3 regions of the Citrobacter farmeri genome follow, and region 1 is predicted to be linked to each of the others. Evidence: predicted binding sites of a transcription regulator. Region 1 holds the regulator's gene; each other region holds the start of a gene.
The links. The regulator PhoB, encoded in region 1, activates phosphate uptake and scavenging genes when phosphate is short. The targets are predictions, from matches to a motif close to CTGTCATAAAACTGNCNNAT.
Positions count from the first base shown of each region.

Region 1 (10,667 bases):
AACCTTACGATTGTACTTTAAGCACTTTTTTTGGCAATTAATCGTTCCGGCAGCACAAAACTAAAGCGTGTTCCTTTGCCCGGTTGACTCTCGATATTCAGGCGACTTTCGTGATGATTCACCGCATGTTTTACGATAGCCAGCCCCAGCCCACTGCCGCCCGTTTGTCGCGATCGCGCTTTATCAACGCGATAAAATCGCTCCGTTAACCGCGGGATATGTTCCGGTGCGATGCCCGGCCCGTTATCTTCCACGCTAAACTCCGCGCCGTGCGGCACCGTGTGCCAGCGGACGATGATATGGGTTCCTGCCGGCGTATGATTCACTGCGTTGTACACCAGGTTAGACATCGCGCTACGCAGCTGTTCTTCGTTCCCCAGCACCTTCAGCTGGTTATCCACTTCAAAGCTAAACGTGTGCTTCTGTTGGCTGAGCGTCTGCGCTTCGCGTTCGACCATGCGCAGCATCATCGGCACATCGACCTGCTCATTGAGCAAAAGCGTCGGCGCGGCTTCAATCCTCGACAGCGTGAGCAACTGTTTCACCAGTCCTTCCATGCGCGAGGTCTGTTCACGCATCGTTAAGAGCGCTTTTTCGCGCGTTGCCCCTTCCAGCGTCTGCTCATGCATCATCTCAAGATAGCCCTGCAACACCGTCAGCGGAGTGCGCAGTTCATGGCTCACGTTGGCAAAGAAATTGCGTCTCGCGCCTTCAAGCTGATGCATCTGCGTCATGTCACGCGCCACCATCAGCAGTTGCTTATCGGTATACGGCATGACGCGGATTTCCAGATGGCGACCGGTATTGAGCACCAGATTTAACGGTCGACTGAAATCCCGCAGTTTAAGGTACTGCGTAAACTCCGGGTAGCGCAGCAGGTTCAGGATATTCTGCCCGCTATCGTCCGGCCAGCGTAAGCCCAGTACCTGCTGCGCCAGACCGTTGCACCAGAAGATCCCGCCCTCTTCGGTAGTCAATACCACCGCATCGGGCAGTGATTCTGCCCCGCTGCGAAAGCGTTTAATCAAATTGCCCAGCTCGCGACGGCGCTTTTTATTGCGCAATTGCATCTGATGCAAACCATACAGCAGCGGTTCCCAACTGCCTCGTCCCGGCGGCGGCGTCATGCTTCTGTCGACCCACAGCCACCATGAGAGGCGTAATAAATTCCAGAAATGCCAGATCAGCAGTCCTGTTACCGATGCCAGTAAAAACCACGGCAGGTAACCAAAAAATGCGCTTAGGATCAAGGCCGGGATACAGCAAAGTATCAGTTCCAGCACCAGCCTTTTCCATGACAGCCGTTCCAGCACGGGTCACTCTCCCTTCAGAGCCTGGCTCTTATTCTTGTCTTTCAAAAACGGGTCGAAAAACGATACCCTGTTCCGCGAACCGTCTGTACCATCCGATCGTGGCCGCTGGTTTCCAGCGCCTTGCGCAGGCGGCGAATGTGCACATCGACCGTGCGATCCTCAACGTAGACGTTGGTGCCCCAGACGTGGTTCAGCAACTGTTCGCGGCTGTAAACCCGTTCGGGGTGGGTCATAAAGAAATGCAGCAGTTTAAATTCCGTCGGCCCCATATCGAGTGGATTTTCGCCGATCATCACGCGGTGCGATGTAGGATCCAGGCTCAGCCCCTGCATCTCAATGACTTCTTCCACCGCCATTGGTGAAATTCTGCGCATCACCGCTTTGATGCGGGCGACCAGTTCTTTCGGGGAGAACGGTTTGGTAATGTAGTCGTCCGCGCCGGTTTCCAGGCCGCGTACGCGATCCTCTTCTTCTCCTCTGGCGGTCAACATCATGACCGGAATATCCCGCGTCATCGCTTCACGCTTGAGGTGTTTAATAAACTGTAGACCAGAACCGCCGGGCAACATCCAGTCAAGAAGGATCAAATCCGGCCAGGGTTCATTAAGCTGATTCACCGCACTGTCATAATCTTCAGCTTCAACGGGCTGAAAGCCATTTTGCTCAAGCACGAAACAGACCATTTCGCGAATTGGAGCTTCATCTTCTACGACCAGAATACGTCTCGCCATGATTTGCCCTGTTATATAAGTTGCTTATCATCATCTGTCTTAATGCGGCGCCATTATGCGTCAGTTTTATGACAGATTTATGAAAATGCGTGCTGACGTTAACCTTAGGTTGTTGATTTATGACACCCGAGAAACGAGATATTACAGCCCCCGAATGGTTATAATCCCCTTTATGCTTTTTTGCCATGGAACCGTTATGCGCATTCTTCACACCTCTGACTGGCATCTGGGACAAAATTTTTACAGCAAAAGCCGTGCCGCTGAACATCAGGCCTTTCTCGACTGGCTGCTGGAAACGGCGGTCGAACAGCAGGTGGATGCGATAGTCGTTGCGGGCGATATATTCGATACCGGCTCGCCGCCAAGCTATGCTCGTGAGCTCTACAACCGTTTTGTGGTCAACCTGCAGCAAACGGGCTGCCATCTGGTGGTATTAGCAGGAAACCACGATTCCGTCGCCACGTTAAATGAATCCCGCGACATTCTGGCGTTTCTCAATACCACGGTGGTGGCCAGCGCAGGTCATGCGCCGCAAATACTGAATCGTCGCGACGGTCAGCCCGGCGCGGTGCTGTGCCCGGTGCCATTTTTACGTCCACGTGACATTATCAGCAGTCAGGCGGGGCTGTCCGGTCAGGAAAAACAGCAGCATCTTCTGGGTGCCATCACCGACTATTACCAGCAGCAATACGAGGCTGCCTGCACGTTACGCGGCGATCTCGCCTTGCCGATTATTGCCACCGGTCATCTGACCACCGTCGGCGCCAGCAAAAGTGACGCCGTTCGTGACATTTATATCGGCACGCTGGATGCGTTCCCGGCACAAAACTTCCCGACCGCCGATTATATCGCGCTGGGCCACATCCACCGGGCGCAGAAGATTGGTGGTACAGAGCATATCCGCTACTGCGGCTCTCCCATCGCGCTGAGTTTTGATGAATGCGGCAAAAATAAGTACGTGCATCGGGTGGACTTCCAGGACGGCAAGTTAGCCAGCGTTGAGGAACTCACCGTTCCGGTAACGCAACCGCTGGCGGTGTTGAAAGGCGATCTCGCCGCGATTACCGGGCAACTGGAGCAGTGGCGTGATAGCGAGCAAAGCCCACCTGTCTGGCTGGATATTGAAATCACTACCGATGAATACCTGCATGATATGCAGCGTAAAATTCAGGCGCTGACGGAAACGCTGCCTGTTGAAGTGCTGTTAGTCCGTCGCAGTCGGGAGCAACGCGAGCGCATGTTGAGTAACGAACGCCGGGAAACGCTGAGCGAACTGAGCGTAGATGAAGTATTTTCGCGCCGCCTGGCGCTGGAAGAACTTGAGCCACCTCAATGCGAACGCCTGACGTCACTTTTTCGTCGCACGTTACAGACGCTGTCCGGGGAGCATGAGGCATGAAAATTCTCAGTCTACGCCTGAAAAACCTCAACTCACTGAAAGGGGAATGGAAGGTCGATTTCACGGCCGAGCCGTTTGCCAGCAACGGTCTGTTTGCCATCACCGGACCCACCGGGGCCGGTAAAACCACGCTGCTCGACGCGATTTGCCTGGCGTTGTACCACGAGACGCCTCGCCTGAATACCGTGTCACAATCGCAAAACGATCTAATGACCCGCGATACGGCGGAATGTCTGGCGGAAGTGGAGTTTGAAGTCAAAGGCGAAGCTTATCGTGCGTTCTGGAGCCAGAACCGTGCGCGCAACCAGCCCGACGGCAATTTGCAGGTTCCGCGCGTTGAACTGGCGCGCTGCGCCGACGGGAAAATCCTTGCCGATAAAGTGAAAGACAAACTGGAGATGACGGCGGATCTGACCGGGCTGGATTACGGCCGCTTTACCCGCTCAATGCTGCTCTCACAGGGGCAATTCGCGGCTTTCCTCAACGCTAAGCCAAAGGAGCGTGCGGAACTACTGGAAGAACTGACCGGCACGGAAATTTATGGACAGATCTCCGCCCAGGTCTTTGAGCAGCACAAAACCGCGCGCACCGAACTGGAAAAATTACAGGCGCAGGCCAGCGGCGTCACACTGTTAGCGCCAGAGGCGTTGCAGACGCTGACAGAAAGTTTGCAGGCGCTCACTGACGAAGAGAAGCAGCTGGTCACCCAACAGCGGACCGGACAGCAGCACCAGAACTGGCTGACGCGACAACACGAACTGCTGGCCGACGTCAACCAGCGTCAGCAGGCGCAGCGGGTTGCACAGGAGGCGCTGGAAAACGCCCAACCACAACTGGCGACGCTCAGTCTGGCGCAGCCTGCCAGAGCATTGCGCCCACTGTGGGAGCGTATTCAGGAGCAATCGGCTACGGTCACCCGCACTCGCCAGCAGATCAACGAAGTGAATACTCGCTTACAAAGCAGATTCGCGCTTCGCGATCGTATACGCCGCCAGGCTGAGCGGCAGTCCATCGCCCTGCTCTCCACGCAACAGACGCTCAACGAGTGGCTAAACGCACACGACCGCTTTCGCTTATGGAGCAACGAGTTAGGAGGATGGCGAGCCCTTTTTGCTCAGCAGGCCAGCGATAAGATTCAGATGGCGAAATGGCAGCAACAGCAGGTAAACGATAGCCGTAAGCTGGAATTGCTGCCACCGGTGACGCTCAATCTGACGGCGGATGAGGTCGCAACGGCGCTGGCGCAGCACGCGCTGCTGCGTCCCCTGCGCCAGCAGCTGCTTTCACTCCACGGTCAGCTAGCTCCCCGACTGACACGTCTGAATCAACTTCAGGCGGCGATTGCGCATAACAAGCAGGACCAGGCCCGGCTCAATACTCTGCTCGAGGCAAAGCGTCAACAGTATAAAGATAAATATCAGCAGTATCAGGATGTTAAAACCATTTGCGAACAGGAAGCGCGGATTAAAGATCTGGAAAGCCAGCGTGCGCTGCTACAGTCCGGTCAACCCTGCCCGCTTTGCGGTTCAACCGCTCATCCCGCTGTCGCGACGTATCAGGCACTCGAGCCCGGCGTTAATCAGGCGCGACGCGATGCGCTGGAGAAAGAGGTTAAAGCGCTGGCCGACGAAGGCGCCACGCTGCGTGGACAGTCGGAGGCGCTAAATCAGCAGCTACAGCGTGACGAAAGCGAAGCGCAAACGCTGGCTAAAGAAGAGCAAGCGCTCACTCAACAGTGGCAAACCACTGTCGATGCGCTGAACGTCACGTTAGTGCCGCAGGAAGATATTCAGCCCTGGCTGACAGCGCAGGACGAGCACGAGCAACAGCTTTATCAGCTCAGCCAACGCCATGATCTACAGGCGCAAATCACCGCCCATGCGCAACAGGTGACACAGTTCCGCCAGCAAATCGACCAGCGCGAGGCAGCGCTGTCAGCGCAGTTAAGCCGCTATACGTTGTCACTTCCGCAGGAAGGCAGCGAGGAAGCGTGGTTAAACGCCCGCGCGGCAGATGCACAAACGTGGCAGCAGCGACAGACGGAGTTGACGGCGTTGCAGGCGCGCATCGCACAGCTTACCCCATTGCTCGAAACGCTGCCTGCCGTGAGTTCCGATACTGAAGATGATGAAAGCGTGGCGCTGGAAAACTGGCGTCAGGTGCACGATGAGTGTGTGTCGCTGCACAGTCAATTGCAGACGTTACAGCAACAAGAGAAGCAGGAGACTCAGCGTGCTGCCGACGCGCAGTCGCAGTTCGATGCCGGGCTTGAACACAGCCCGTTTGCCGATCGGGCGGCGTTTCTTGCCGCGCTGCTGGATGATGAGGCGGTTACGCGTCTGGAACAGCTAAAACAATCGCTGGAAAACCAGCTTCAGCAGGCGCAGACGCTCGCCGCACAGTCAGCCCAGGCGCTGGCAGCGCATCAGCAACAGCCGCCTGAGGGACTGGACCTCACGCAGTCGGTTGAACACATTCAGCAAGCCGTGGCGCAGCTAAACGATCGGGTGCGCGACAATGCCACACGTCAGGGTGAAATACGTCAACAGCTAAAACAAGATAGCGATAATCGCCAACAACAGCAGGCGTTGATGGAAAAAATCGACAACGCGATGCAGCAGGTTGAGGACTGGGGCTATCTGAATGCCCTGATCGGCTCTAAAGAGGGTGATAAATTCCGCAAATTCGCCCAGGGGCTGACCCTGGATAACCTGGTGTGGCTGGCGAACAACCAGTTGACCCGCCTGCACGGACGGTATCTGTTGCAGCGCAAAGCCAGTGAAGCACTGGAACTGGAGGTAGTCGACACCTGGCAGGCCGACGCGGTGCGCGATACCCGAACGCTTTCCGGTGGCGAGAGCTTCCTTGTCAGTCTCGCGCTGGCGCTGGCGCTCTCCGATCTGGTCAGCCACAAAACGCGCATTGACTCACTGTTCCTTGACGAAGGCTTCGGCACGCTCGACAGTGAAACGCTGGATACCGCCCTTGATGCGCTGGATGCGCTCAATGCCAGCGGAAAAACGATTGGCGTGATTAGCCATGTGGAAGCGATGAAAGAACGTATTCCGGTACAGATCAAAGTGAAGAAAATCAACGGACTGGGCTACAGCAAACTCGACAAAATGTTTGCAGTGGAATAGTTCCTGCCGGTGGGGATTACAGGCCGGATAAGGCGCACAGGCGTCGCCCTCCGGCCTTTCCTTACGTTATTCCTGCGGCCACAGCCACGCGGCGCCGCGCACGCCGCTGGAGTCACCGTGCAGGGCTTTGCGCACCGGCGTTTCGCACTCCCCGCCGAACACAAACTGTTTAATCAGCGGTGGAATCGTTTTGTACAGGCGGTCAATGTTGCTCATCCCGCCGCCGAGAACGAAAACATCCGGATCGAGAATATTCACCACATGAGCCAGCGATTTCGCCAGCCGCAGTTCATAGCGGCTAAGCGCCAGTTCGGCCAGCGCGTTTTGCGCCTCCACCAGGCGGATAATTTCATTGCCTTTAAGCGGATTGCCGCTCAGGCGATGGTAATCGGTGGCGAATCCGGTGCCGGAAATAAACGTCTCAATGCATCCCTGTTTTCCACAGTAACAGGGGACTTCTTCACGGTAGCGAAGTTCATCCTCGTCCATCCACGGTAAAGGGTTGTGTCCCCATTCGCCCGCCGTACCGTTGCCACCGATGTGTGCCCGACCATTGAGCGCGACGCCCGCGCCGCAGCCAGTACCGATGATCACCGCAAAAACCGTCTGTGCTCCGGCGGCGGCGCCATCGACCGCCTCTGAAACGGCCAGACAGTTCGCGTCATTCGCCAGACGTACGTCACGTTGCAGACGCGCGCTGAGATCTTTATCAAACGGCTGACCGTTCAGCCAGGTCGAGTTGGCATTCTTCACCACACCGGTATAGGGCGAAATGGATCCGGGGATGCCGATTCCCACCGTGCCCGTTTGCCCGGTGGCCTTCTCCGCCATCGCCACCAGCGTGGCAATGGTCTCGATGGTTTGCTGATAGTCGTTTCGCGGCGTCGGCAGACGATGGCGGAACAGCTGCTCCCCTGCCTCACTGAGCGCAATGACTTCCGTTTTGGTGCCGCCTAAATCAATACCAATACGCACACGGTGTTCCTCATTTTTTAGGGAATATCAACAGAGTAGAGCGAGGCATTGGGAATGGCAATGCAAGCCCGCCGACAATTCGTTACTATACGCGCTGGATTTAACGACAAGGCCGTGGAAATTATCATGCTGTGGTTCAAAAATTTAATGGTTTACCGTCTTAGCCGCGATATTTCATTGCGTGCCGAGGAGATGGAAAAACAGCTAGCCTCGATGACGTTTACCCCTTGCGGTAGCCAGGATATGGCAAAAACGGGCTGGGTGCCGCCAATGGGATCGCACAGCGATGCGTTGACGCATACCAACAACGGCCAGATTTTGATTTGCGCGCGTAAAGAAGAGAAGATCCTGCCCTCTCCGGTGATCAAACAGGCGCTGGAAGCGAAGATCGCCAAACTGGAAGCCGAGCAGGCGCGCAAACTGAAGAAAACCGAGAAAGACTCGCTGAAAGATGAAGTGCTGCATTCGCTGCTGCCCCGTGCCTTTAGCCGTTTTAGTCAGACCATGATGTGGATCGACACCGTGAACGGGTTGATCATGGTGGACTGCGCAAGCGCGAAAAAAGCGGAAGATACGCTGGCGCTGCTGCGTAAGAGCCTCGGCTCTCTGCCAGTGGTTCCGTTGGCGCTGGAAAACCCGATTGAGCTAACGCTAACCGAATGGGTGCGTTCCGGCACCGTCGCTCAGGGTTTCCAGTTACTTGACGAAGCCGAACTGAAAGCGATGCTGGAAGACGGCGGTGTGATCCGGGCGAAAAAACAGGATTTGGTGAGCGACGAGATCGCCGTTCACATTGAAGCCGGTAAAGTGGTGACCAAGCTGGCGCTCGACTGGCAGCAGCGAATTCAGTTTATGATCTGCGATGACGGTTCGATCAAGCGTCTGAAATTCAGCGACGAACTGCGCGATCAAAACGAAGATATCGACCGGGAAGATTTCGCCCAGCGTTTTGACGCGGACTTTATCCTGATGACCGGTGAACTGGCCGCGTTGATTCAGAATCTGGTCGAAGGGTTAGGCGGCGAAGCGCAGCGCTAAATGAATATTCCCTCTCCGTGTGGAGAGGGAAAATCATTACAGATAGCGGCAAAGATAAGAGGTCGGTTCAGCGACCTGTAAATGAAACTCGCTATGGCCCGGGACGTTGAACACCTCTCCTGCGGCATACACCTTCCATTCGGTCGTATCCGGCAGTAACACATTCAACGCGCCGCTCACCACCGTCATCTCTTCAGGCTCTGCGGTGCCGAAGGTGTATTCCCCTTCCAGCATCACGCCCACACTGGCACGGCCAGTACTGCTGCTGGTAAAGCCGATTGATTTCACTTTGCCGGAAAAGTATTCATTACTTTGAAGCATAAACGGACCCTGTCTCGTTGGTAAATTGACAACCAATATAGGGGGCAGTCCTTTGGCCTGTCACGCAAAATTAAACCAGCAGTTCTGAAGCCAGTCGCGCAATGAGTACATTAGAGAGCAGCACCGGAACATCCAGCGATTTTTGCAGAACATCGCGGTGGTGCTGATGAAAACCCAGGCAATCGAGCATAATGACATCAGCGCCTTGCTCCAGCAGCGCTTTGCCGGCATCAATCAACTGTTGCGTGCTTCCATGCACCGGATTTGCCAAAGAATAGACAGGCGGAGACTGCAAAACCTGCCATTTTTCCGTCTGGGCCGCCATCAGCTCTTCCACCGGCACAATCACCCCCACCTGATGCCCATCGACAATCGAGGCCACCAGCGGCGGAATAATGCGTAACGGCTCCAGCAGAATGCTGTTACGCGCCGTCATGCTTTTAATTGAAGCCGTACTCAGCAACAAAATGACATCGTAGCCCTGGTTATCCAGCACTTCGACGACGCTTTGCAGGTCGCGCTCCACTTTCTGGCGTGAGACATAAGCCAGTTCATTATCGTTAAGCAGAGTGAGCAGCGTTTCCTCACCGGAATCGATTGCGTACTCAGTCAGAACATCATCACGACTCATTTTTCCGAGCAGACTGTGATGGGTGATATGTTGTTCGTCGATGTACTCAGTCAGAAGCGGTAAGACTTCGCTCATGGGTACAACACCGATTGTGAGGATGGCCAACGACGCACTCATTTTTTCCACCTTCTTTTTTACTTCGTCGTTTATTCCCGGGCAAATGCGCTGCACCACTGCCGACACTTACCTTTGCAAATGCAAAAAAGCGTAGCAGGCGCAGCACAAATCGCTGTGTAAAGATTCCAGATCATTCCAGTAATAGGTTGTTATTGTTTGATGTTAGTTTTCAGGTACAACGATTCATCGGTGAAAAATGTGATACAGGTTGGGTTTTAAGTCACTCAGATTCCATTCCGAGCCGCTCAGTCGTCAGGTTTTATCAGGATCTTCGTAACGGTTTTTCGCATCCATTGCTTCCTGCGCGCTGGGATGCTCGCTGATTAATGAATCCGGCTTCGGATGATCGGCACGCAACTGGTACCAGGTAACCGTCTGTCCCGGCGTCCCTTTCTCAATGGTGACAATATACGCTTCGCGTGGATAAGGCGGTTTGGTTGGCATAGGGCTTCCTTCTGTCGAATGAAGTTTAAGTATAGACCCCGCCTTGCCTGTATAGCGCGCTCTGCGCCAGTCTGCGCTGAATTTCAGAAATCACCTGGCTGGGTGAATTTGCTGCATCAATGACGAAATGGGCTGCCTCGCGATACAAAATATCCCGCTGTTGCAGTACCTCCTGCACCTCTTCGCTTAAGGGTTTACCGGTCAGGGTGGGACGCAACGCCTCTTCAGGCGACGCCTCAAGACGATTCACCAGCGTTGAGACCGGCGCGCTTAAATAAATAACGATGCCGTTATCACGCATAAAGTGGCGGTTATAGTCAGTGAGAATGATTCCGCCACCGGTCGCGACGACCGTCGACGGCGCAGTTACCGCCTCCAGCGTAGCCGTTTCTCTGGCACGGAATCCCGGCCAGCCCTCACGCTCAACGATTTCCGCCACGGTCATTTGTACCTGCGACTGCAGCCACTGGTCGGTATCCACAAACCGACAGCCAATTGCCGTAGCCAGCGCCATGCCAACCGTTGTTTTTCCACAGCCACGTGGGCCAACAAGATAAA
Region 1 covers NZ_CP077291.1:3,532,968-3,543,634, forward strand. The annotation lists gene phoR (phosphate regulon sensor histidine kinase PhoR) at 18-1,313, opposite strand; gene phoB (phosphate response regulator transcription factor PhoB) at 1,355-2,044, opposite strand; gene sbcD (exonuclease subunit SbcD) at 2,241-3,443, shown strand; gene sbcC (exonuclease subunit SbcC) at 3,440-6,583, shown strand; gene mak (fructokinase) at 6,650-7,558, opposite strand; gene rdgC (recombination-associated protein RdgC) at 7,685-8,596, shown strand; gene ppnP (pyrimidine/purine nucleoside phosphorylase) at 8,633-8,917, opposite strand; gene I6L53_RS16660 (AroM family protein) at 8,988-9,665, opposite strand; gene yaiA (protein YaiA) at 9,918-10,109, opposite strand; gene aroL (shikimate kinase AroL) at 10,135-10,667, opposite strand, start outside.

Region 2 (10,667 bases), 1.7 Mb from region 1:
TTCCTGCTGACGGAGCTCCGTCAGCAAACTGTCCTTTCCGGAGCCGGACGGCCCCATCAGCCAGATCAGCTTTCCCATACTCAGAATACCCTCTTTCCCTGACGCCAGACGTGGTCGATGTGAATGTGATCGCCCTTGCGGTGGGCCAGTACCAGATCGGCGCGTTTACCTTCGGCGATCGTACCGCGATCGCTGAGGCTGAGTGCCCGCGCCGGGTTGGCGGTCACCAGGCGGATCGCCTGTGGCAAGGTGAAGCGGTTGGCCGCGTCGTCCGCGACGCGAAACGCGGCATCCAGCAGGCTGGCAGGGTAGTAATCCGACGAAAGAATATCCAGCAGATCCAACTCCGCCAGCGTATGCGCCGCGACGTTGCCGGAGTGAGAGCCGCCGCGCACGATGTTCGGCGCGCCCATCAGTACATTCATGCCGTGTTGGCGAGAGGCTTCTGCGGCTTCGAAGGTGGTGGGAAATTCGGCGATCACGCTGCCAAGCTGATGAGATTCAAGCACATGCCCGGGGGTGGCGTCATCGTGGCTCGCCAGCGCAATGTGACGCTCGCGGCACAACTGTGCGATGGCCGTCCGGTTGGGCTGTGACCAGCGTGCGGCAAGCTGAAGTTGTTCCTCTTCGTAGCGCGCCATCTGTTCATCGGTCAGCGAATACTTGCCCTGATAATACTCACGGTACTTCTCACGGTTAGCGAACTGGCGCTGGCCCGGCGAGTGGTCCATCAGCGAAACCAGCGTGACGGGTTCGCGACCAACCAGTTTCTCGAACAGCGGTAACGTGGTGTGATGCGGCAGTTCACAGCGCAGATGCAGGCGGTGTTCGGCGCGGTTCACCCCACGTTTCTGCGTCTCTTCCACGGCGTTGATCATCTTCTCCAGGTTTTCCAGACGATCGCCGCCGTCGCGGACATCGCCAATCGCCACCGCGTCCAGCACGGTGGTGATACCGCTGGCGACCATCAGCGCGTCGTGGCTGCTCATCGCCGAATGGGCGGGCCAGTCCACCTTCGGGCGTGGGGTGAAGAATTTGTCGAGATTATCGGTGTGAAGTTCAATCAGGCCCGGCAACAGCCAGCCGCCTTCACCGTCCAGCGCCTGCGGCAGACGGCTCTGACTTTGCGCAAATGCGCGAATCACACCCTCCTGCATTTCCAGCGATCCCTGCACCACTTCATCTTCCAGCACCAGCTTTACATTGTTGATAATCATGGTGTTGTTCCCATCAGGTGCAAACGATCCGCCACGCGGTCGCGCACAGTTTGATCGTGAAAAATGCCGACAATTGCCGCACCGCGCGCTTTTGCCTCTTCAATCAGCGCTACCACGGCGGCACTGTTTTTGGCATCCAGCGACGCGGTCGGCTCGTCGAGTAGCAGAATCGGGTAGTTGACGATAAAACCGCGCGCAATATTGACGCGCTGTTGTTCACCGCCGGAAAAGGTTGACGGCGCGAGATGCCAGAGGCGTTCCGGCACGTTCAGGCGGGTCAGCAGGTTTGCGGCTTTGGCGGCACAGGTCTCGCGCGGTACGCCGAGATCCAGCAGCGGCTGCATGACGACATCCAGCGCGGAGATCCGCGGGATCACCCGCAGAAACTGGCTCACCCAGCCGATCGTTGTGCGGCGTACCTCCAGCACTTTGCGCGCCGGTGCCTGCACCAGATCCACCCACTCGTCACTATGGCGAATGTGAATGTGCCCTTCGTCGGGCAGGTAGTTGGCATACAGCGAACGCAGCAGGGTCGATTTCCCGCTGCCGGAATGACCATGCAGCACGACGCATTCCCCATTTTTTACCTCCAGCGAGGCGTTTTGCAGCACCGGCAGGCGCACGCCGTTTTGCTGGTGGAGCACAAAGGTTTTACTGACGTTTTCAACGCGGATCGCGTTCATTTTTAGCCTCTTTAAGCATTTGTGCATTCAATTGCCTGATGGCGCTTTGCTTATCAGGCCTACATGTTTCGTAGGCCGGATAAGACGCGTTAGCGTCGTCATCCGGCAAAACAGCGACATCAATTCTGTAAAACTGACGACACCAGCAACTGGGTGTAGGGATGGTGCGGATCGTCGAGCACGCGGTCGGTTAATCCACTTTCCACCACCTGACCCTGTTTCATCACCAGCAGACGGTCTGCCAGCAGGCGCGCCACGCCTAAATCGTGGGTGACAATTACCACCGCCAGATCCAGTTCCACCACCAGTCCGCGCAGCAGATCCAGCAGCTTCGCCTGTACGGAGACGTCGAGGCCGCCGGTCGGTTCATCCATAAACACCAGCTTCGGATGCGTGACGAGGTTGCGCGCGATCTGTAAACGCTGCTGCATGCCGCCGGAAAAGGTCGTCGGCAGGTCGTCGATACGTGAGGCCGGAATTTCGACCTCTTCCAGCCAGCGCTGAGCCGTGGCGCGGATCTCGCCATAGTGGCGCGCACCGGTCGCCATCAGGCGTTCGCCAATATTGCCGCCCGCCGAGACCTGGCGGCGCAGGCCGTCCAGCGGATGTTGATGCACTACGCCCCATTCGGTGCGCAGCAGGCGACGACGGTCGGCTTCGCTCATGGCGTAGAGCGAACGGTTCTGGTACTGAATCTCGCCTGACTGCGGCGCCAGGCGTGAAGAGATGGATTTCAGCAGAGTGGTTTTACCGGAACCGGACTCGCCGACAATGCCCAGCACTTCACCAGGCCACAGGTCAAAAGAGACATCGCTGAAGCCTTTGCCCGGCGCGTAGAGATGGGTCAGGTTATTAACCGAAAGCAGCGGTTGCGTCATTGGCTGAGTGCCTCGCTTTGTTGGCGGCAGTAGTCGGTGTCTGAGCAGACAAACATGCGTTTGCCGGTGTCATCGAGCACCACTTCATCAAGATAACTGTGCGTTGAACCGCAGATAGCGCAGGGCGCATCCCAGGTCTGTACGCTGAACGGATGATCGTCGAAATCGAGGCTCTCCACGCGGGTATACGGCGGTACGGCGTAGATGCGTTTTTCGCGTCCCGCGCCAAACAGCTGGAGGGCGGGCATCATGTCCATCTTCGGGTTATCGAATTTCGGGATTGGCGACGGGTCCATCACATAGCGGCCATTCACCTTCACCGGGTAGGCGTAGGTCGTCGCGATGTGGCCGAAGTGGGCGATATCTTCATACAGTTTTACCTGCATGATCCCGTACTCCTCCAGCGCATGCATGGTGCGGGTTTCTGTCTCGCGTGGTTCGATAAAGCGCAGCGGTTCGGGGATTGGCACCTGGAAGATCAGGATCTGATCTTCCCTCAGCGGTGTTTCCGGGATCCGGTGACGGGTCTGGATCAGCGTCGCGTCTTCCGTGCGTTCGGTGGTATTGACCCCGGTGACGCGTTTGAAGAAGTTGCGAATCGACACGGCGTTAGTGGTGTCATCCGCGCCCTGATCGATAACCTTTAACACGTCCGGTTCGCCAATCACGCTGGCGGTAATCTGGATCCCGCCGGTTCCCCAGCCATAGGGCATCGGCATTTCGCGGCCACCGAACGGCACCTGGAAGCCGGGGATCGCCACCGCTTTGAGGATCGCGCGGCGGATCATGCGTTTGGTCTGCTCATCCAGATAAGCAAAGTTGTAGCCGGAGAGGTTAGTGGTCACGGGCGGCCTCCTGTTGCAGGCGTTTGAGCAGTTCCAGCTCGGCCTGGAAATCGACGTAGTGGGGGAGTTTGAGGTGCGAAACAAAACCCGCCGCCTCGACGTTATCCGCGTGCGCCAGCACGAATTCTTCGTCCTGCGCCGGTCCCGTGACCGTTTCATCGTAATCGGGTGCCTGTAGGGCTCTGTCCACCAGCGCCATTGCCATTGCTTTGCGTTCGCTCATGCCGAACACCAGTCCATAGCCGCGAGTAAAGTGGGGCCTGTCGTGCTCCGGAGCGACAAAGCCGTTGACCATTTCGCATTCGGTCATCAGCAGTTCGCCAACGTTGACCGCAAATCCCAGCTCTTCCGGCACCGTTTCCAGCGCAACGTAGCCACTGCGGATCTCGGCCGCGAACGGGTGATTGCGTCCGTAGCCGCGCTGGGTAGAGTAGGCCAGCGCCAGCAGATAACCCTCATCGCCGCGCATCAGCTGTTGCAGGCGCGAGGCGCGAGAGCAGGGATAAACCGGCGGCGTACGAGTGATATCATCCGGCGCGGTGCCGTTATCTTCTTCGGGCTTCGCCAGCCCCTGATTCGCCAGCAGCGAAAAGACGTGCGGGGCGGCTTCCTGTGTACTCTCTGCGGTCCGCAGCGGTGGCGTTTCGCCATTCGCCAGCAGCGTAAAATCGAGCAGACGATGGGTATAGTCATAGGTTGGCCCTAACAACTGTCCGCCCGGAATATCTTTATAGACGGCGGAGATACGGCGTTCGAGGCGCATTTCCGCGCTGTTCAGCGGCTCACTCACCGCCAGCTTCGCCAGCGTGGTGCGATAAGCGCGCAGCAGAAAGATCGCTTCGACGTTATCGCCGCTGGCCTGCTTGAGCGCCAGCGCCGCCAGCTCACGATCGGCAATACCGCCTTCGGTCATTACCCTGTCGACAGCCAGGTTCATTTGCTGTTCGATCTGCGCCACGTTCAGTTCGACAACCGCATTATCGCCCCGGCGTCGGTTCTCCTGTAACGCGTGGGCGTTGGCTATTGCCTTCTCGCCCCCTTTGACGGCTACGTACATCAGCACACCTCCACGTGGGTGGTTCGCGGAATGGCCAACAGCCGTTCGCCGCAGGTGAGGATAAGATCGACGCCCAGCGGAAATGGGTGCGGGCGCTCGGTGAGTTCGTGAATCAGGCACTCTGGCAACTGCGGCGCGATCATCCGCTCTTCGGCGATACCCGCCCCGGTCAGACGCAACATCCGCCCGCCGCTCAGGCTTGAGATCTGCACGATCAGCGTGGCGCTGGACTCCGGCGCCACGGCGGAACCGGCAGAGAGGGCATTAAGCTGTTCGCTGCTGATGCGCTCGTCGGCCACGGCAAAAGTTGCCAGTTGGGGGTGTTCGACCATTGGCGCATTGGTGTGAAAACGCAGGTTCTGGCTGGCAATGTCATTATTAACCGCAGGCGACAGCCAGACCGGCGTATCGCCATCAACCAGCGTCAGCAGGACGCTGGTGGTCGCCAGGTTCAACGGCTGCCAGCCGTGTTTCAGTTGATGCAGGGCAACAATTACCCCCGGTTCGCTCATCGCTTTCAGCAGGCGGCGAAAGCTTTGTTGGGCGTCCTGGACGGGCAGGGTAAAGGCGGTCTGTAGGGTCATTCGTTATCTCCGCGTACCAGCGTAAAGAAGTCGACCCGGCTGGCGTTGACTTCGGCGCGACGAGCGGTGATTTCCGCATCGCGTTCGGCCTCCAGCGGGCGAATTAAGGTTTCCATCAGATTCTGGAAATGCGTCTGTTCCTGCAGTAAGGCGTCGATGACGGCGCACTGCTCGGCGTGATGTTTGTTGCGACCCAGCAGGTAGCTGTAGCCCAGCGTGCCGCTTTTCAGGCGGACCACTGCGCGGGTCAGCGTAGTGTCTCCGGCAAAGAAGCGGTTACCGGTGCCGCCCATGCGCGCCTGAATTTGCATCAGCCCGGTTTCCGGGGCGCGAATCAGTTCATATTCCGGTGCCAGCTTTAACGCCTGGAGTCGCGCATTCAGGGCATCGGCCTTGCTGAAAGCCAGCGCGCGCATCCAGCGCTGGCGGGTGGCGGTATCGAAATGCATTCAGTGCTCCATAGTGAATTCGATCATGTCGGCGCGGGTCAGGCTGACGGAGTACTCCATCGCACGTTCTTCGCCTTCACGGTGGTTCAGGGTGCGCACGCAGAGCAGCGGCGCCATGTTGGGGATTTCCAGGACCTTGCTCTCTTTCGCCTGCGCACGGCGGGCGCTGATGCGTGTCTGTGTGCGCGTGAGCGTGAGGCCAGACTGTTCGCGCAAGTAGTCGTGCAGCGAGCCGTGGTTAAAGCCCTGCAGCAGCGGCCAGAGGGTGAGGTCGGAAAAGTAATGGTCAATCAGACACAGCGCGATGCCGTTCACCCGTCGCAGGGTGCGCAGGTGGATGACGTTGGCACCCTCCTGCACGCAGAGCGCATCGGCAACGTGGCGGGAAGCCGGGCGCAGCACCGCCAGCAGTTTCTCGCTGGTGGGATGGCTCCCCTGATCCAACAGGTTCTGACTAAAGCGTGCCTGGGCGTTAAGCGGATAATCGAACGGGCGCATCAGCACCAGTACGCCGACGCCCTGACGACGCTGTACCCATCCGCGCTCAACCAACTGGTCGATAGCGCGGCGCAGGGTGTGGCGGTTAACTTCATAACGTGCGGCAAGCTGATGCTCGGCGGGCAGGTAATCGCCGCAGCGGTAGTGTTGGCGTAGCTCCTGCTCAAGTCTCGCGGCAATCTCCTGATAACGCGTCGGATAACTGGTCGGATGTGTAGACAAGTGCATAGCAATCAATGCCTCGCTAATCAGATAAAGTGCTTACGTAAACGCTGGGAGAGAAAATCCAGCAGACTGACGGTGACGATGATCAACACCATCAGGGCGCAGGTTTGCTGGAACTGGAAACCGCGGATCGCCTCCCACAACGTAACGCCAATGCCGCCTGCGCCCACCATCCCGACGACGGTTGCCGAGCGAACGTTGGATTCAAAGCGATACAGTGAGTAGGAGATCAGCAGCGGCATCACCTGGGGCAGCACGCCGTAAAGAATCTCTTCGATTTTGTTGGCACCGGTGGCGCGAATGCCCTCGACCGGACCGGGTTCAATGGCTTCTACTGCTTCGGACAGCAGTTTGGAGAGCACGCCGGTCGTGTGGATAAACAGCGCCATGACGCCTGCAAAGGGACCGAGACCAACAGCGACCACGAACAGCATGGCAAACACCATTTCGTTGATGGCGCGACAGGCGTCCATCGCCCTTCGCATCGGCTGGTAGATCCACCAGGGGACAAGGTTGTCGGCGCACATCAGGCCAAAGGGAATAGAGAGGATCACGGCCAGCGCGGTGCCCCAGACGGCGATTTGCAGGGTCACAGCCATTTCGCCGAGGTAGTCCTGCCACTGGCTGAAATCCGGCGGGAAGAAATCGGCGGCGAAGGTCGCCATGTTGCCGGAATCCTGAATCAGCGTGAGCGGGGCCATTTCGGCGCCTTTCCACGACACGATCAGCACGGCGAGCAGAATGGCCCAACTCACTAGCGAGAACCAACTGCGCTTTGGCGGGGCAACGGTGATGGTTTGCATGTTTAGCTCCGTGCGTAGTTTATTGCCGGATGACGGCGCAAGCGCCTTATCCGGCCTACGTTTGTAGGCCCGGTAAGCGAAGCGCCACCGGGCATCAGGTTTACTGCACCGCTTTGGTGACGCTGGTCATGGCGCTCAGCGCGGCGGTCAGACGGTCGAGATCGTCCAGTTGCGCTTTAATCGCGGACGATTTGCTGGTTTTCTCTTCAGCGCTCAGTCCTTTGTTGTCCTGTACGCCCTGCATCTCTTTAAACAGCGCGAGCTGGCGAATCGGTACCAGTTGCAGGTCGCTGGAGGCGCGGAATGGCGCCCAGCCAAGACGTTCCAGCACGGTTTTTTCTTCCGCTGTTTTGCCGTAGTTCATGAAGAAGTCGTACACCTTGTCCTTGGTGGCTTCAGAGAGGTTCTTACGCCAGACGATCGGATCGCCTGGGATCAGCGGCGACTTCCAGATCACCTTCAGCGCTTTCAGCTTGTCCGGCGCGGAGGTTTTCAGCTTATCGAGGTTCTCGGTATTGTTGGTGGCGACATCCACCTGCTTGTTCGCGACGGCAAGGGCGTTGGTTTCATGACCGGCATTAACGGTGCGTTTGAAGTCGCTGGCGGCGATGTTGTTTTTTGCGAAGACGTAATAACCCGGAACGAGATAACCGGAGGTGGAGTTAGGATCGCCGTTACCGAAGGTGAGATCTTTGCGTTTGGCGATCAGTTCGTCGAGGTTGTTGATCGGACTGTCCTTGTTCACGATCAGCACGCTCCAGTAACCCGGTGATCCATCGGCGGCGACGGTTTGGGCGAAGACCTGGCCGTTGGCGCGATCCACGGCTTCCATTGCCGAGAGGTTACCGTACCAGGCGATGTCGACTTTATTAAAGCGCATACCCTGGATGATCCCGGCGTAGTCCGGGGCGAAGAAGGCGTTTACTTTTACCCCCAGTTTCTTCTCCATATCCTTCAGGAACGGATCCCATTGGGGTTTGAGGTTTTGCTGTGATTCGGTCGAAATAATGCCAAAGTTCAGCGCTTTTTCCTGCTCTTCGGCATAAGCCGGGCTTAACAACGTACTGAGGCTGAACATGCTGGTAAAGGCCAGGGCGGCAACAGTTCTATAACTCATTTCCATTCCTCGTTTGGGATGTTAAGCAGCCTGCGCGTTCTGTTCGACGCGGTTCATGCTGCGGTAGAGATGGTCAAATCGGTCGTTATCAAAGAGCTGGCTGCTGCCGTCATAGAAGACGTGTCCCTGACGCAGCGCGACAATGCGTTCACAGTAGCGCAGGGCGTAATCCACCTGATGCAGCGTGACGACGACGGTAATGCCGTCGGTCTGGTTGATATCGCGTAGGGTATCCATCACGATGCGCGCCGATTCCGGGTCCAGTGAGGCAATCGGTTCGTCGGCGAGGATCACTTTGGCCTGTTGCATCAGCGCCCGGGCGATTGCCACGCGCTGCTGCTGACCGCCGGAGAGGGTTGAGACGCGCTGGTACGCAAAATGCGCCATCCCGACGCGGGTCAGTGCCTGGAGCGCGCGCTGTTTCTGCTCTGCGCTAAACCAGCTAAAACAGGTGCGCCAGAACGGCGTGCTGCCGAGCGCGCCAATCAGCACGTTCTCCAGCACCGTCAGGCGATTCACCAGATTGAACTGTTGGAAGATGTAACCGGTATGCGCGCGGCTCTTGCGGATATCGCGTGCCAGTCGGCCTTCATGCTGAACAGTGCGACCGAGCAGTTCGACGCGGCTACCTGGCGATTTATCACCGGTAATCAGCCCGCTCAGGTGACGTAAAAGGGTGGATTTGCCGGAGCCTGACGGCCCAAGCAGAGCCACCATCTCACCGGAACCGATGTTCAGATCAACCGCATGCAGCGCCTGATGCTGATTGAACGTTTTGGAGAGTTTCTCGACGCGAATGATCGTTTCCATGATACGGCCTCTCTAAAAAAAGTGGCACCATCGTGGCGGATCAATATGACGTTTCGGTTAAGGAGTCGTTACCTGCCGATGAAGAGTTAAGGTGAGTTTGATGACAAGACGGGAGGCGCGCCTCCCGCTGTATTACTCGGTTGGCTGGGGCTGTTTGACGACATTGATCATCCACGGTATGCCATAGCGATCGCTGACTTTGCCAAAGCCATGTGCCCAGAAAGTTTCCTGCCAGTCCATTTCGATTTGCCCCTCTGCGGCGAGATGGTCAAACCAGCGCTTCCCTTCTGTGACGTCCTGCGTGTCGAGGACCAGCGTGAATCCAGAATAGTGGGCTTTGTCCGATGAAATAGCATCACTCATCATGATGTCGCTATTGGCGATACGCACGTTGGCATGGGCGATAGCGGTATCGGGGAATGTCATTGCGGGCGGGCACCCCTCTTCGCTGTCCTGCGCCGATTTGGGCATTTCACCGAAGCTGATTTTATAAAGGAGTTCTGCACCCAACGTCTTTTGATAATACGCGATGGCGTCAGCACAGTTTCCGGCAAAAGAGATGTAGGGACTTAACGGCATAATCTTTACCTCAGGTAAGAGAAGCCACTTAAGTGTAGTTACCGTAAGCCCGGTAAGCGAAGCGCCACCGGGCAATTTAAATCAGTTCTTTTTCACGAATTCTGATTTCAGTTTCATCGGGCCAAATCCATCAATTTTGCAATCGATGTTGTGGTCGCCTTCCACCAGGCGAATGTTTTTCACTTTTGTACCGATTTTCAGCATCGATGAGCTGCCTTTCACTTTCAGATCTTTCACCACGGTGACGCTGTCGCCGTCAGCCAGCAGATTACCGTTGGCATCTTTCACAATCAGTGAATCGTCTTCATGCGCCGATTCTGCATCGTTCCATTCGTGGGCACATTCCGGGCAGATGTACATGCCGTTATCTTCGTAGGTGTATTCGGAGTTGCATTGTGGGCAATGGGGTAATGACATGTCGATTTCCTCAAAAGTCAGCAAGGGCAAAAGCGCCCAAAAAATGGCAGATTGCCGAAAAAGGACGCAATTATACACAAAATCCTTAACGTTGTCGGGACTACTCTGTTTTTAAGGTAAATGCCGAACTGTGACCATAACCTGACGGTCAGACAGAAAAATCGAAGTAATATTTTTAAGGGAAATTGCTACCGTTTGTTATTTGAGATAAGGTGGCAAGAAATATCCTAAATAATTGGCTGGTCGATTTTCAGTTTGAGTTCCCCCCCCTTATTTCTGGTAGGTGGAATTAACCTAAACTGGTCTGGCTTTTTATAAAACTGAACTACGCTTTTTTACTTTCTTACGTCACTGAGCGTCATTCAATAAAACAGTAATTAAAATAATAATTTCATTAATATCAGTAGATTAATTAATAATTCCTTTTTCCATACGTAATTATTAAAGCCGAATATTCACTAATAAAACGAAACGGCTAAATAAAAGCAATAAAATTTGCGTTAAG
Region 2 covers NZ_CP077291.1:386,110-396,776, forward strand. The annotation lists gene phnN (ribose 1,5-bisphosphokinase) at 1-78, opposite strand, end outside; gene phnM (alpha-D-ribose 1-methylphosphonate 5-triphosphate diphosphatase) at 81-1,217, opposite strand; gene phnL (phosphonate C-P lyase system protein PhnL) at 1,214-1,900, opposite strand; gene phnK (phosphonate C-P lyase system protein PhnK) at 2,020-2,778, opposite strand; gene I6L53_RS01775 (alpha-D-ribose 1-methylphosphonate 5-phosphate C-P-lyase PhnJ) at 2,775-3,566, opposite strand; gene I6L53_RS01780 (carbon-phosphorus lyase complex subunit) at 3,613-4,680, opposite strand; gene phnH (phosphonate C-P lyase system protein PhnH) at 4,680-5,264, opposite strand; gene phnG (phosphonate C-P lyase system protein PhnG) at 5,261-5,713, opposite strand; gene phnF (phosphonate metabolism transcriptional regulator PhnF) at 5,714-6,439, opposite strand; gene phnE (phosphonate ABC transporter, permease protein PhnE) at 6,460-7,239, opposite strand; gene phnD (phosphonate ABC transporter substrate-binding protein) at 7,340-8,356, opposite strand; gene phnC (phosphonate ABC transporter ATP-binding protein) at 8,378-9,166, opposite strand; gene yjdN (VOC family metalloprotein YjdN) at 9,299-9,745, opposite strand; gene I6L53_RS01820 (zinc ribbon domain-containing protein YjdM) at 9,827-10,162, opposite strand.
Region 2: the regulator PhoB is predicted to act here: its motif matches at 9,254-9,273, upstream of phnC (phosphonate ABC transporter ATP-binding protein).

Region 3 (10,667 bases), 120 kb from region 1:
TGATTTGGGGACCGATTAGTGATCGTTATGGTCGTCGACTGCCGCTGTTTATCGGCTTAGGTCTATTCATCGTCGGCTCGGTGGGCTGCGCGTTATCAACGGATATCGTGCAAATAGTCTTCTGGCGTGTTTTTCAGGCGTTAGGTGCCTGTACTGGGCCGATGTTGGCACGAGCAATGATCCGTGACCTGTTTAGCCGCACTCGCGCAGCACAAATGCTTTCGACACTGATGATCATCATGGCTATCGCGCCGATTGCCGGGCCCTTGATCGGCGGGCAGATGATTAAAGTCACCTCGTGGCATGCCATATTCTGGCTGCTGGCGATTATCGGAACATTAATGCTGATGTCTTTATTCTGGTTACCAGAAACATTACATGCCGAAAAACGCTCACAAACCTCCGTAACCAAAGCTTTCCAAAACTACTATGCCTTGCTAACTAACGCCAAATACATGCGTTTTACGTTATGCCTGACGTTCTACTACGTTGCAGCCTACGCCTTTATCACCGGCTCCCCGTTTGTGTACATCACTTACTTCGGCGTTGATCCGCAGCACTACGGTTGGCTGTTTGCAGTAAACATTGTTGGATTGATGGCGGTGAGCATGGTCAACAGACGTCTGGTTCACCGCTATCCACTGGAAGCGTTGCTTAGGAGCGCCGTATTCATCGCCACTATTGCCGCAATAGTGCTGGCGGTCACCACCGGCCTGAGTGTGGGCGGAATTACCGTGATTGTCGGTGCAGTATTCGTGTTCTTCTCAATGAATGGCATCATCGCGGCGACATCCACGGCTTGCGCTCTGGACGCAGTGCCTAATGTGGCTGGCTCCGCATCGGCGCTAATGGGGGCATTACAATACGGCAGCGGCATCATCTCTTCATTGCTTCTTGCCCTGTTCAGTGATGGCACACCCTGGACGATGGGCTGGATAATTGCGTTGTTTACAGCAGCCAGCGCCTTGATGGCTCTGACCTTTCAACTAAAAAAATGACTACCACACATCCGCCCCGCTTATGAATTTAGCTCATAGAGCCTATTCAGGCTGCGTAATTATCTTTAACCGCAACTTCGTTAATCTGGATATATCGCGTGAATATGCAATGTGAAATACAGCGGAAACTGACTACAGCGGATAGGCATACCCCAGCTTGCGCGGCTGGGGTGTCATCAGAGACTCACTAAATATTTTTATCGAAGAAGACGTCTAACTTTTGCATCGCCTGGTCAACGTATTCAGGCACCCAATATGTCTCAATGTGGGTAGCGCCGTCGATCAGGAAGAGTTCTTTGTCCTTCGTTCCGGTCGCTTTAGCGAACGCATCTTCAGTCATATAGAGCGTATCCGCTTTTGTACCGGCAATCATCAGCAATGGTTTATTGATGAGATTGATATGGTCCGTTACGTCAAAGCTCATCAAATCCAGAAGACTGCTGGTGGTGTATTTAAACGTGGAGTTCGGGTGCGCGTGGGTTTTCCAGTAGTACTCGTAGCCCTGGCGATATAAGGCAAAAGGTAACTTAGCAATCTGTTCATCAGTCAGGTTGGCATCGCCGGAGTAAAGCACTTCGCCTCCGGCTGCTTCCTGAACTCGTGCGTCAGAAGCCTGCTGAAGGCGCTGCTGGATACTATCCAGCTGTGAATTCTGAAAACCGTTGCGGCGCACAAGTCCTGAATTAAACATACTGATGGTTGCAATCGATTTGAACCGTTTGTCTGTTTCGGCAGCAACAAGTGAATAACCGCCACCACCGCAAATGCCAAGCAGACCGAGGCGGGCGGTATCGACACCAGGATACTGGCTGATGTAGTCAGCCATCCCGTGGATATCTTCGATGCGATTAGCAGGTTTATCCACGCTGCGTGGCATTCCGCCGCTGGCCCCCTGATAAGCCGCATCGGCGGTGATAGCGATGTAGCCCTGTTCGGCGAGACGCTGGGCATACAACCCGGCGACCTGTTCTTTTACGCCGCCATTGGGATGTGCAACCACCACCGCAGGGTATTTTTTGGCGGGATCGTAGTTAGCAGGGGTATAGACATTTGCGGCAATCTGAATGCCATGCAGATCGTATTTTACCGGATGAATGTTGACTTTGCCTTTGACGTTCTCGGAGATGGCACCGTCATAGGCCAGTGTGAAAGGGTTTTGTTTGTAATCAGCCGCATTGACTGAGGTCACCCCGGCCATTGCCGTGAGTAGCATTGCGCTAATAAGCGTGAATTTCATGGTCTCTCCCGATGAGTGTCGGCCTGATTATTCAGGCTCGCGGAATCAAATTTGCAGACTCAGGTTAGGCGGAGAGGGCTGTCAGCATCGTGACAGGAAAATAACATTTTTGTCAGTTAATGGGCTGGGATGGATAAGTGTTTCTGACAACGCTGTCAGGTAACTGTCAGCTTTATGTTGGCAATCAGAAGGCAGAATGGTCTCAGTAACAGGATTGTTCAGGTACTGAAGCATCATTGAAAAGTTACGAGGAAGTCCCGTTATGCGCCTGTTGTTAGTCGAAGATGAAGAAAAAACGTCAACCTATCTCAACCGTGCGTTGAACGAGTCCGGATTTACGGTAGATGTCTCTGCAGACGGAGCTGAAGGTCTTCATTACGCGCTGGAGTTCGACTACGACGCGATAATACTGGATGTGATGCTGCCGGGGATAGATGGCTACCGGGTGCTCGAGGGTGTGCGAGCAGCCAAACAGACGCCGGTGCTGATGCTCTCGGCACGGGGTTCGGTCGATGAACGCGTTAAAGGGCTTCGCCTTGGCGCGGATGATTATCTGCCCAAGCCCTTTTCGCTTATTGAGCTGGTGGCGCGTATTCAGGCCCTGGTGCGTCGTCGTTCTACGGATGGCGTGGACATCACCCAGTTGCAAATTCACGATCTGCATCTCGACCTGCTGGCTCGTCGCGTATTTCGCGCCGGAACGCGACTGGAACTGACCGCGAAAGAGTTTTCCCTGTTGAGCCTTCTGGCCCGGCATCAGGGGGAGATTCTGTCAAAGATGATGATTGCGGAGCAGATATGGGACATGAATTTTGACAGCGATGCCAACGTGGTTGAAGTGGCCATTAAACGTCTGCGAGCCAAAGTGGATGCGCCGTTCGACGTCAAACTATTACATACCGTTCGTGGCATGGGTTATGTCCTCGAAGTCCGGTCCGAATAAATGAAGGGGATATGTATGCTTAAGCGTTCCATCTCCGTTCACCTGGCGCTGATGTTTGCCTTATCCGCGCTGCTGATTGTGTCCGTCATCGGCATCCTGCTCAGAAGCTCTTTGCATGACTCTTTGCAAAAGCAGATGCACAACGAATTGTTGTTCCGCGAATCATTAATGAGCCCGTGGATCACTGCCCGAACCTCGGCTGACGGCTGGTCTACGCTGGCCAATAAATTCACCGTATTAACCAATTCTGAAGGTGAACGCGTTCGCTACTGGATAGTGAGCGATAACCCACGCTTTAGCATGGGGGGAACACCGCCTGTGGGTGTTGAGTGGCCTTCTTTACAGGAAGGCTTTAATAAAGTGCCCGGCGCATCGGAAGGTGCCTGCTCGCTGTTTCTGTTAGTGAAAACGATCCCCGCCAACGGTGAAAGGCCTGAGCTGCGCTATATCGTTGCCATCGACTCCACGCCGTATATGGGCACACTAAATGCCTTCACCCGGACGCTGTTAATCATAGCCGCGCTGGGCGTCGTGATTGTCGCCTTGCTGGGATACATCGTATCAAGGATCGGTCTTCGTCCCGTTGGAGCACTCAGTAAAGAGGCCCAGCATCTTGCACCGGGAGACCATGGACAGCGCCTGAACACCCATGCGTTGCCCGAAGAACTGCAGCAACTGGCGTCATCATTTAATGGCGTGTTAGAACGTCAGGAAATCGCCTGGCGTCAGCTCGACAGCTTTAACGCCGATGTTGCGCATGAACTCCGTACCCCGCTGACAAACCTTATTGGTCAGACACAACTGGGTCTCTCGCGCCGACGCTCGCAGGATGAACTGGAAGAGTTATTGGGTTCCAATCTGGAAGAACTCGAACGCATGACGTCGATCGTTAACGACATGCTGTTCCTGTCCCATGCCCACGCGGGTGAACATGCGTCCCAGCTGACTAAGGTGTCCCTGCGAGAAGAAACCCTGAAAACAGCGGAATATGTAGAGCCTTCTTTTGCTGAAAAACAGCTTTATCTGGATGTAGAGGGAGATGTCACCGCGCACATCGATCGGCGACTGTTCCACCGCTCACTGGCTAATTTACTGGAAAACAGCGCAAGGCATTCACCCTCCAATAGCACGGTTACGGTGCGATTAAACGATAAAGGCCATCAAGTCTGTGTTGAGGTTTCAAACCCGGGCGATCCAATAGCACCAGTGCACTTACACCGACTTTTCGAGCGGTTCTATCGCGTTGATACCTCCCGGGCGAGAAGTGATACCCACCATGGGCTGGGCCTGTCGATCGTACGCGCCGTCGCCATTATGCACCGGGGGGATGTCTTTGCCAGGAGCGAGAACGGTATCAATACCTTTGGGCTAACGTTTGCTAAACAGCCTGACCCTATCCGCACAAAGGAACCCATGTCAGAGCGTCTTCCCTCTATGCCCGCTGACAAAATTGTCAGAGAACCGTCAGTCTGATGTCAGGCTACCTGCGCCAGAATCACTGCTAAGACTCACAACGGCTGATTAAAGGAAGGAAACAGTGAGAATAAGAAAGGTATTTAGCGGGTTTCTGGCGATGATAGTTATGGGGTTTTTAGGGCAACCCGCGTTCGCCGCAGAGGATTCATCCACACCGTCCCGCACGCTGATTATCTGGTTTTCCCAGCCCGAGGAAATGAAGCCCGATGCCGTGGACGGTATTTCCGGGGCCAGCGTATTGCAAAAAAATACGCCGGAGACCGGCAGCACGCAGTTTGTTGCACAACTGATTCAGAAGCAGACTGACGGTGACCTGTTTCGTATTGAAACCGCTACCCCCTACCCTCGTCAGCATGATGCACTGTTACGCTTTGCCGAAAAGGAACAGCAAACTAGCGCCAGACCATCACTCAAAACTCCACTCCCCGATCTTAGCGATTACGACACCATTTACGTTGGCTATCCCATCTGGTGGTATACCATGCCAATGGTGATATATAGCCTCTTTGAGCAAAATGACTTTGCCGGTAAAACGGTCATTCCCTTTACCACCCATGGCGGCAGCCGGTTAGCCGACTCCCTGCGACAGATAGCCCGCATGCAGCCGCAGGCCAGATTAGTCACTCGTGCGCTAGCAATCTCGCGCAATGATGTTTCAGGCCCTGACGTACCCGCGCAGGTTGAGCAATGGGTAAAACAAGTTCAGCCACAGCGCTAATCCATCGACATGAAGAAAATTTATATTTTCCAGGTCATGCAGGATACGCTGATGACGTTACTTCTGCTGGTGCTGATGGGATTTCACCTTCACGGTGAAATCGTACATGAATGGGCGGGGATTATTTTTACGCTGCTCATCATGTTGCATTTATACCTTAACCGACATCGACTATGGTCACTGTCACCGAATATTCCGTTAACCATGCAGAGAGTTAACAGGGTCATTAACGCAGTGACGTTCGTTGTTATCCTGAGCGCTATTATCTCTGGCATGATGCTGTCCCGACATATTCTTCTGGCGCTACCGTTCCACAACCCGGCGAACTGGGTCAGAAAAGTACACATGACGTCGGTCCATTGGGGAATGCTCATTCTGGCGCTGCATATCGGGTTGCACTGGAAAATGTTGGCAACGTTTTTCTGCCGGATCCTGAGCATATCCGGCAACTCACACCTTGCAAATATCATTATGCCAGGTGTTTTTTCGCTCATCGCACTACTGGGATTGTACGGATTACTGAACACGGACTATCTCGATTATTTGCTGATAAAGGTCGATTTTTCCTTTTTCGATTACGATGAATCTGCCCTTGTTTTTTATTTCCGCTACCTGGCCATTATTGTTTTATTTGCATTAATGACGCGCCTTTTGCTTTGGTTTCTTATATTTAGAAAATGCAATGCGATGTCACCCCAATAGATGTTAACTGACAGAATTGTCAGGCTGGCGTCAGCCTGACGACATGTCCCACTGATTAGAATCATTGCAGACCCTCTCCATCATCGTAGATAAGGACGCTTTGCATGATCAGACATTTACGTCACCTCGGGCTGTTACTGCCCCTCTTCACATTTTCATCCTGGGCAGCGGAGCAAAATCCCACGGTCCATATCGCCCCCGCAGGAAGTCAGAACGCGGTATATGGGCCCGCCGAGAACTTTACCGGTCGCGTCAGGGTTGACCCTCTCTTCAAACCGGATAACGACATCCGTGTTTCCGGGGCTTATGTCACCTTTGAGCCCGGCGCTCGTTCCGCCTGGCATACGCATCCGGCAGGTCAGCGGCTGATTGTGACCTCGGGGGTTGGGCTCACCCAACAAGAAGGCCAGCCGGTGCAGGTTATCCGCGCCGGTGACGTTGTCTCTTGCCCGGCGGGCGTCAAACACTGGCACGGGGCGGCACCCGGCAGCGCGATGACGCATCTGGCGATAACCGGGATTGTGGATGGCAAAAGCGTTAACTGGAAGGAGTTAGTGACAGATGAACAATACCACGCCCATTAAAGCATTAGCGGCAGCGGTACTGCTGACCTTTGGTTTTGGTCTCGCGGCACATGCTGCGCCCGTCAGTAAAGGAGCCTCAGAAATGAACCACCAACAAACGGTTTCCGATACACTGTCAGCCCGCCAACAGGCCATCCCGTTGATTGCGGCATCGATGGCCAGCAGTCAGATGGATAAGCTGAATGCCGCCCTGAATCAGGGTCTTGACGCAGGACTCACGATAAACGAAACCAAAGAGATTCTCGTCCAGCTTTATGCCTATACGGGCTTTCCCCGTAGCCTGAATGGGCTTAGTGAACTGATGAAGGTCGTCGAAGCACGTAAACAACGAGGTATCAAAGACGTTGAGGGTAAAGAACCGGTTGCCCCGATCCCTGTCGGGGATGAGCTTCGCCGCGTTGGTACCGCAAACCAGACAAAAATCTCAGGAGCTCTCGTCCAGGGTCCGCTGTTTGATTTTGCCCCGGTCATTAACCAGTTCCTGCAAACGCACCTTTTCGGCGACATTTTCGCCCGCGATAACCTCGACTGGCAAAGCCGCGAGCTGGCAACGGTTGGCGCATTAGCGGCCACGCCGGGCGTCGAATCACAACTGTTGTCGCATACGCGAGCCAGCATGCGGGTCGGCCTGACGGCAGCGCAGCTGTGCCAGCTGGCACAGGTTCTGCGTGAACATGGCGAAAGTGATGCAGCAACGCGAGCTGAAAAGGCGCTGCAGCAGGCGCTCTCAAACAAGTAGGAGTGGGTTATGGAGCATGATCCCAACCGCAGAATGTTAATCACCGCACTTGCCGGGCTGACGCTGGCAAACGTTTCTTTGGCATCAGCGGCGACCGGAACCGCAAACGTGCAGGGTAAAAGCCGTGTTCTGGTGGCGTACTTTTCCCGCAGCGGAAATACACGGATGATTGCGGGCGTCATTCACCGCAGCCTGAATACCGATCTGTTTGAAATCGAACCGGCTACGCCTTATCCGGAAGACTATTTTCAGACCGTTGAACAGGCGAAAAAAGAGCGTGAGCGAGGCGTAAAACCGGCATTAAAAAATAGCGTTGCAGATATCTCACGCTACGAGACCGTGTATTTAGGCTTTCCGATCTGGGGGACCAGCGTGCCGCCTGTAGTGCAAACATTTCTCAGCAGCCACAACCTTGCGGGCAAGTTAATCATCCCCTTCATTACTCACGGTGGCTACGGTAAAGGAGACAGCGACGACATCCTTGCCCGTCTCGCCCCAACTGCGCGTCGGGAAAAACCGCTGGTCATTGAATGCGACCAGGAGCGAAGAACCACTGAAACGGTTACCCGTTGGTTAGAGACGATACGTAGTTAATCGTCCGCATTCATGAGTCTGCCAAATAAGGGCAATCAGGGGTGCTAAATAATTAACGCTGACTACTCAGATATGATTGAACGGCAAACATAACAGAGGATGTAATCTTGAAGACTGTCTTAAAAACGCTGGCCATCTGCATCATGGCGGGTGGCCTGGTGACTCAGTCGGTATACGCCGAGCCGCTGGTCATTCAGGAACAGGGAAGCTTTTCTGCTGGTGGTACCATCATCACTGCCCCAGGAACATTTGATGCGAAAAAGCCGCTGGACTCTGCTGGCCAAACCTACCATGGCGATCATGCGTCTGTGTTCTACCAAATCCCCGAGAATCCGCATAAATACCCTATCGTCATGCTGCACGGCGCAGGTCAGTTCTCCCGTACCTGGGAAAGTACCCCGGATGGTCGTGAAGGGTTCCAGAACATATTCCTGCGTCGTGGATTCTCAACTTATCTTGTCGACCAGCCACGCCGGGGCAGCGCCGGGCGCACAACGGTAGAAGGTACGGTTACGCCTAAACCGGATGAACAAATGTGGTTTAACCAGTTCCGCGTTGGCGTGTGGCCAGAGTATTTTAAGGGCGTTCAGTTCTCTCACGACAAAGAAGCACTGAATCAGTATTTCCGTCAGATGACCCCGAATACCGGGCCGTTTGATATCAATGTCATCTCTGATGCGATGTCCGCAGTAGTGGATAAATCCGGCCCCGCTATCCTCTTCACCCACTCTCAGGGTGGCGGGCCAGGCTGGTACACGGCGATGAAAAATGACAAGGTCAAAGCCATTGTCGCCTTCGAGCCCGGTAGCAGCTTTGTCTTCCCGGAAAAAGAGCTCCCTGCCCCTATGCCAAGCGCGTTCGACACGCTGAAGGGTGAGCCGGTGCCGATGGAGCAGTTTATGGCTCTGACCAAAATCCCGATTCTTATTATTTACGGCGATAACATACCGGATAAACCTGTCGCCATGCCCGCGCAGGACAGCTGGCGCGTACGCCTTGCAATGGCTCGGGAGTGGCGCGACGTGGTGAACAAGCATGGCGGTGATGTGACGGTGACGCATCTACCTGAAGTGGGAATCAAAGGGAATACCCACTTCCCGTTCTCTGATTTAAATAATGTGCAGATTGCCGATTTGGTGAGTAAATTTCTGAAGGAAAAAAAACTGCAGTAGTGGAATAGACCCATCAGACCAATCTACCGAGTCCTCGTGTCTGAGGACTCGGTAGAGTCATATTAGTTTTTAACCATAGCTATCTTAATGATAAAGCACATGACACATGAGCCAACAAACCTATTCAACAAGCCACATCAGAACTCTAAAAAATTACTACCCCTCAAATCGGGTAATTTCAAAACTATAGCCGTAAAATTTTAGCCAATATATCCTTAAGCTCAGTCTTTGCCTTAGCCACTACAAGATATACTTTTTGGTTTTCAGATAAAGCATTATGTTCATTTATAAGTTGCTTTGTTCTTTCGGTAAAGCCAGAGCTAACAATTAAAATACCACCCTTACCTGATTGATTCACTTTATATATAAATTCACGAGCTGTAGCCAAACCGAGTAGTTTTGAATACCTTTTCACCTCAACAATATAATTCTGTTCTTGAGTTTTAATCTCAAAGTCATAACCATCATCTTTTCCTGCTTCAACTCTTTCTGAAAGCACTCCAAGTTCATTAAGTACTTCACCAACCATACTTTCAAACTCCTTCGAGCCTGGAGTTAAATTTGGATAGACCAAGTTATTAATTACATCACCCGAAGTAATATCAGCCTCAATTTCTTTATCAATTTTTATTTTCCTGAAAATACTATATGTACCTATAGCTGCAATGAGTGCTCCTATAGCGGAAACAAACATTGATACTAGAGAATCTTCATTTATACTTTTCTTCTCAGCAACTTTTGGCTTTGAATATGTGGAGCGAATAGATTTTACTGTATCCATTAGAGACTCCCTTTTCTCTAATGGAATAAATTTGTTTCCCATAAAGCGATCTTGGATTTGTAATAAAAGTTCATCAGCTGAGTATGGGTAAGGAGTTCCTTGCTCTAACTCTTTGGCCTTAATGAATGAATTGATATCATCAATTGTTAGTTTTTTATTATAAAATAATAACTCTTGAACATCATCCACTAAGCTTTCATGCGTGATATTTACCTTTGCTGCAGTTATATCTTTTACATAACCGGGAACATATATAAGCGAAAAATAGAATGTCCCTATCACCCCAATAAAGCTAAATATATTCCAACCATTTTTCATAACCCAGTTAAGTATTGACTTCAATTAACTCTCCTTACTTGAATTGGTGTCATTTCAGGTTTTCCACCAAGGGGTGGTCATGCAATAGTGCAATTCTCTGGATTACATGTTATGTCTTTTTCCTCATTCAAACAACAAGCTACAAATACTTAGCTCTACTTACTAACGCAACATGATGTTGCTGATCATCATTTGAGATCTACTTATAACATCAGCTAAAAGCTTAATAAACTATAGGGCATGCTAACTTTGTTCTAACAACTGTGCATGCTTTTTGGTGGCAAGATAATGACACAATTAATGAGCAAAACTAATAAACCCTAGCTAATTACCCTATCTAATTGAATAAATCAGTTTGCGTTATGCTTTTCCGACACAACAGCTGAAGGATAACGTCATGCAAAC
Region 3 covers NZ_CP077291.1:3,654,220-3,664,886, forward strand. The annotation lists gene I6L53_RS17155 (multidrug effflux MFS transporter) at 1-998, shown strand, start outside; gene I6L53_RS17160 (alpha/beta hydrolase) at 1,186-2,211, opposite strand; gene I6L53_RS17165 (heavy metal response regulator transcription factor) at 2,498-3,178, shown strand; gene I6L53_RS17170 (heavy metal sensor histidine kinase) at 3,194-4,651, shown strand; gene I6L53_RS17175 (flavodoxin) at 4,761-5,372, shown strand; gene I6L53_RS17180 (DUF4405 domain-containing protein) at 5,424-6,074, shown strand; gene I6L53_RS17185 ((R)-mandelonitrile lyase) at 6,179-6,658, shown strand; gene I6L53_RS17190 (carboxymuconolactone decarboxylase family protein) at 6,636-7,397, shown strand; gene I6L53_RS17195 (flavodoxin) at 7,407-7,991, shown strand; gene I6L53_RS17200 (alpha/beta hydrolase) at 8,099-9,163, shown strand; gene I6L53_RS17205 (restriction endonuclease) at 9,348-10,286, opposite strand; gene I6L53_RS17210 (aldo/keto reductase) at 10,660-10,667, shown strand, end outside.
Region 3: the regulator PhoB is predicted to act here: its motif matches at 2,388-2,407, upstream of I6L53_RS17165 (heavy metal response regulator transcription factor).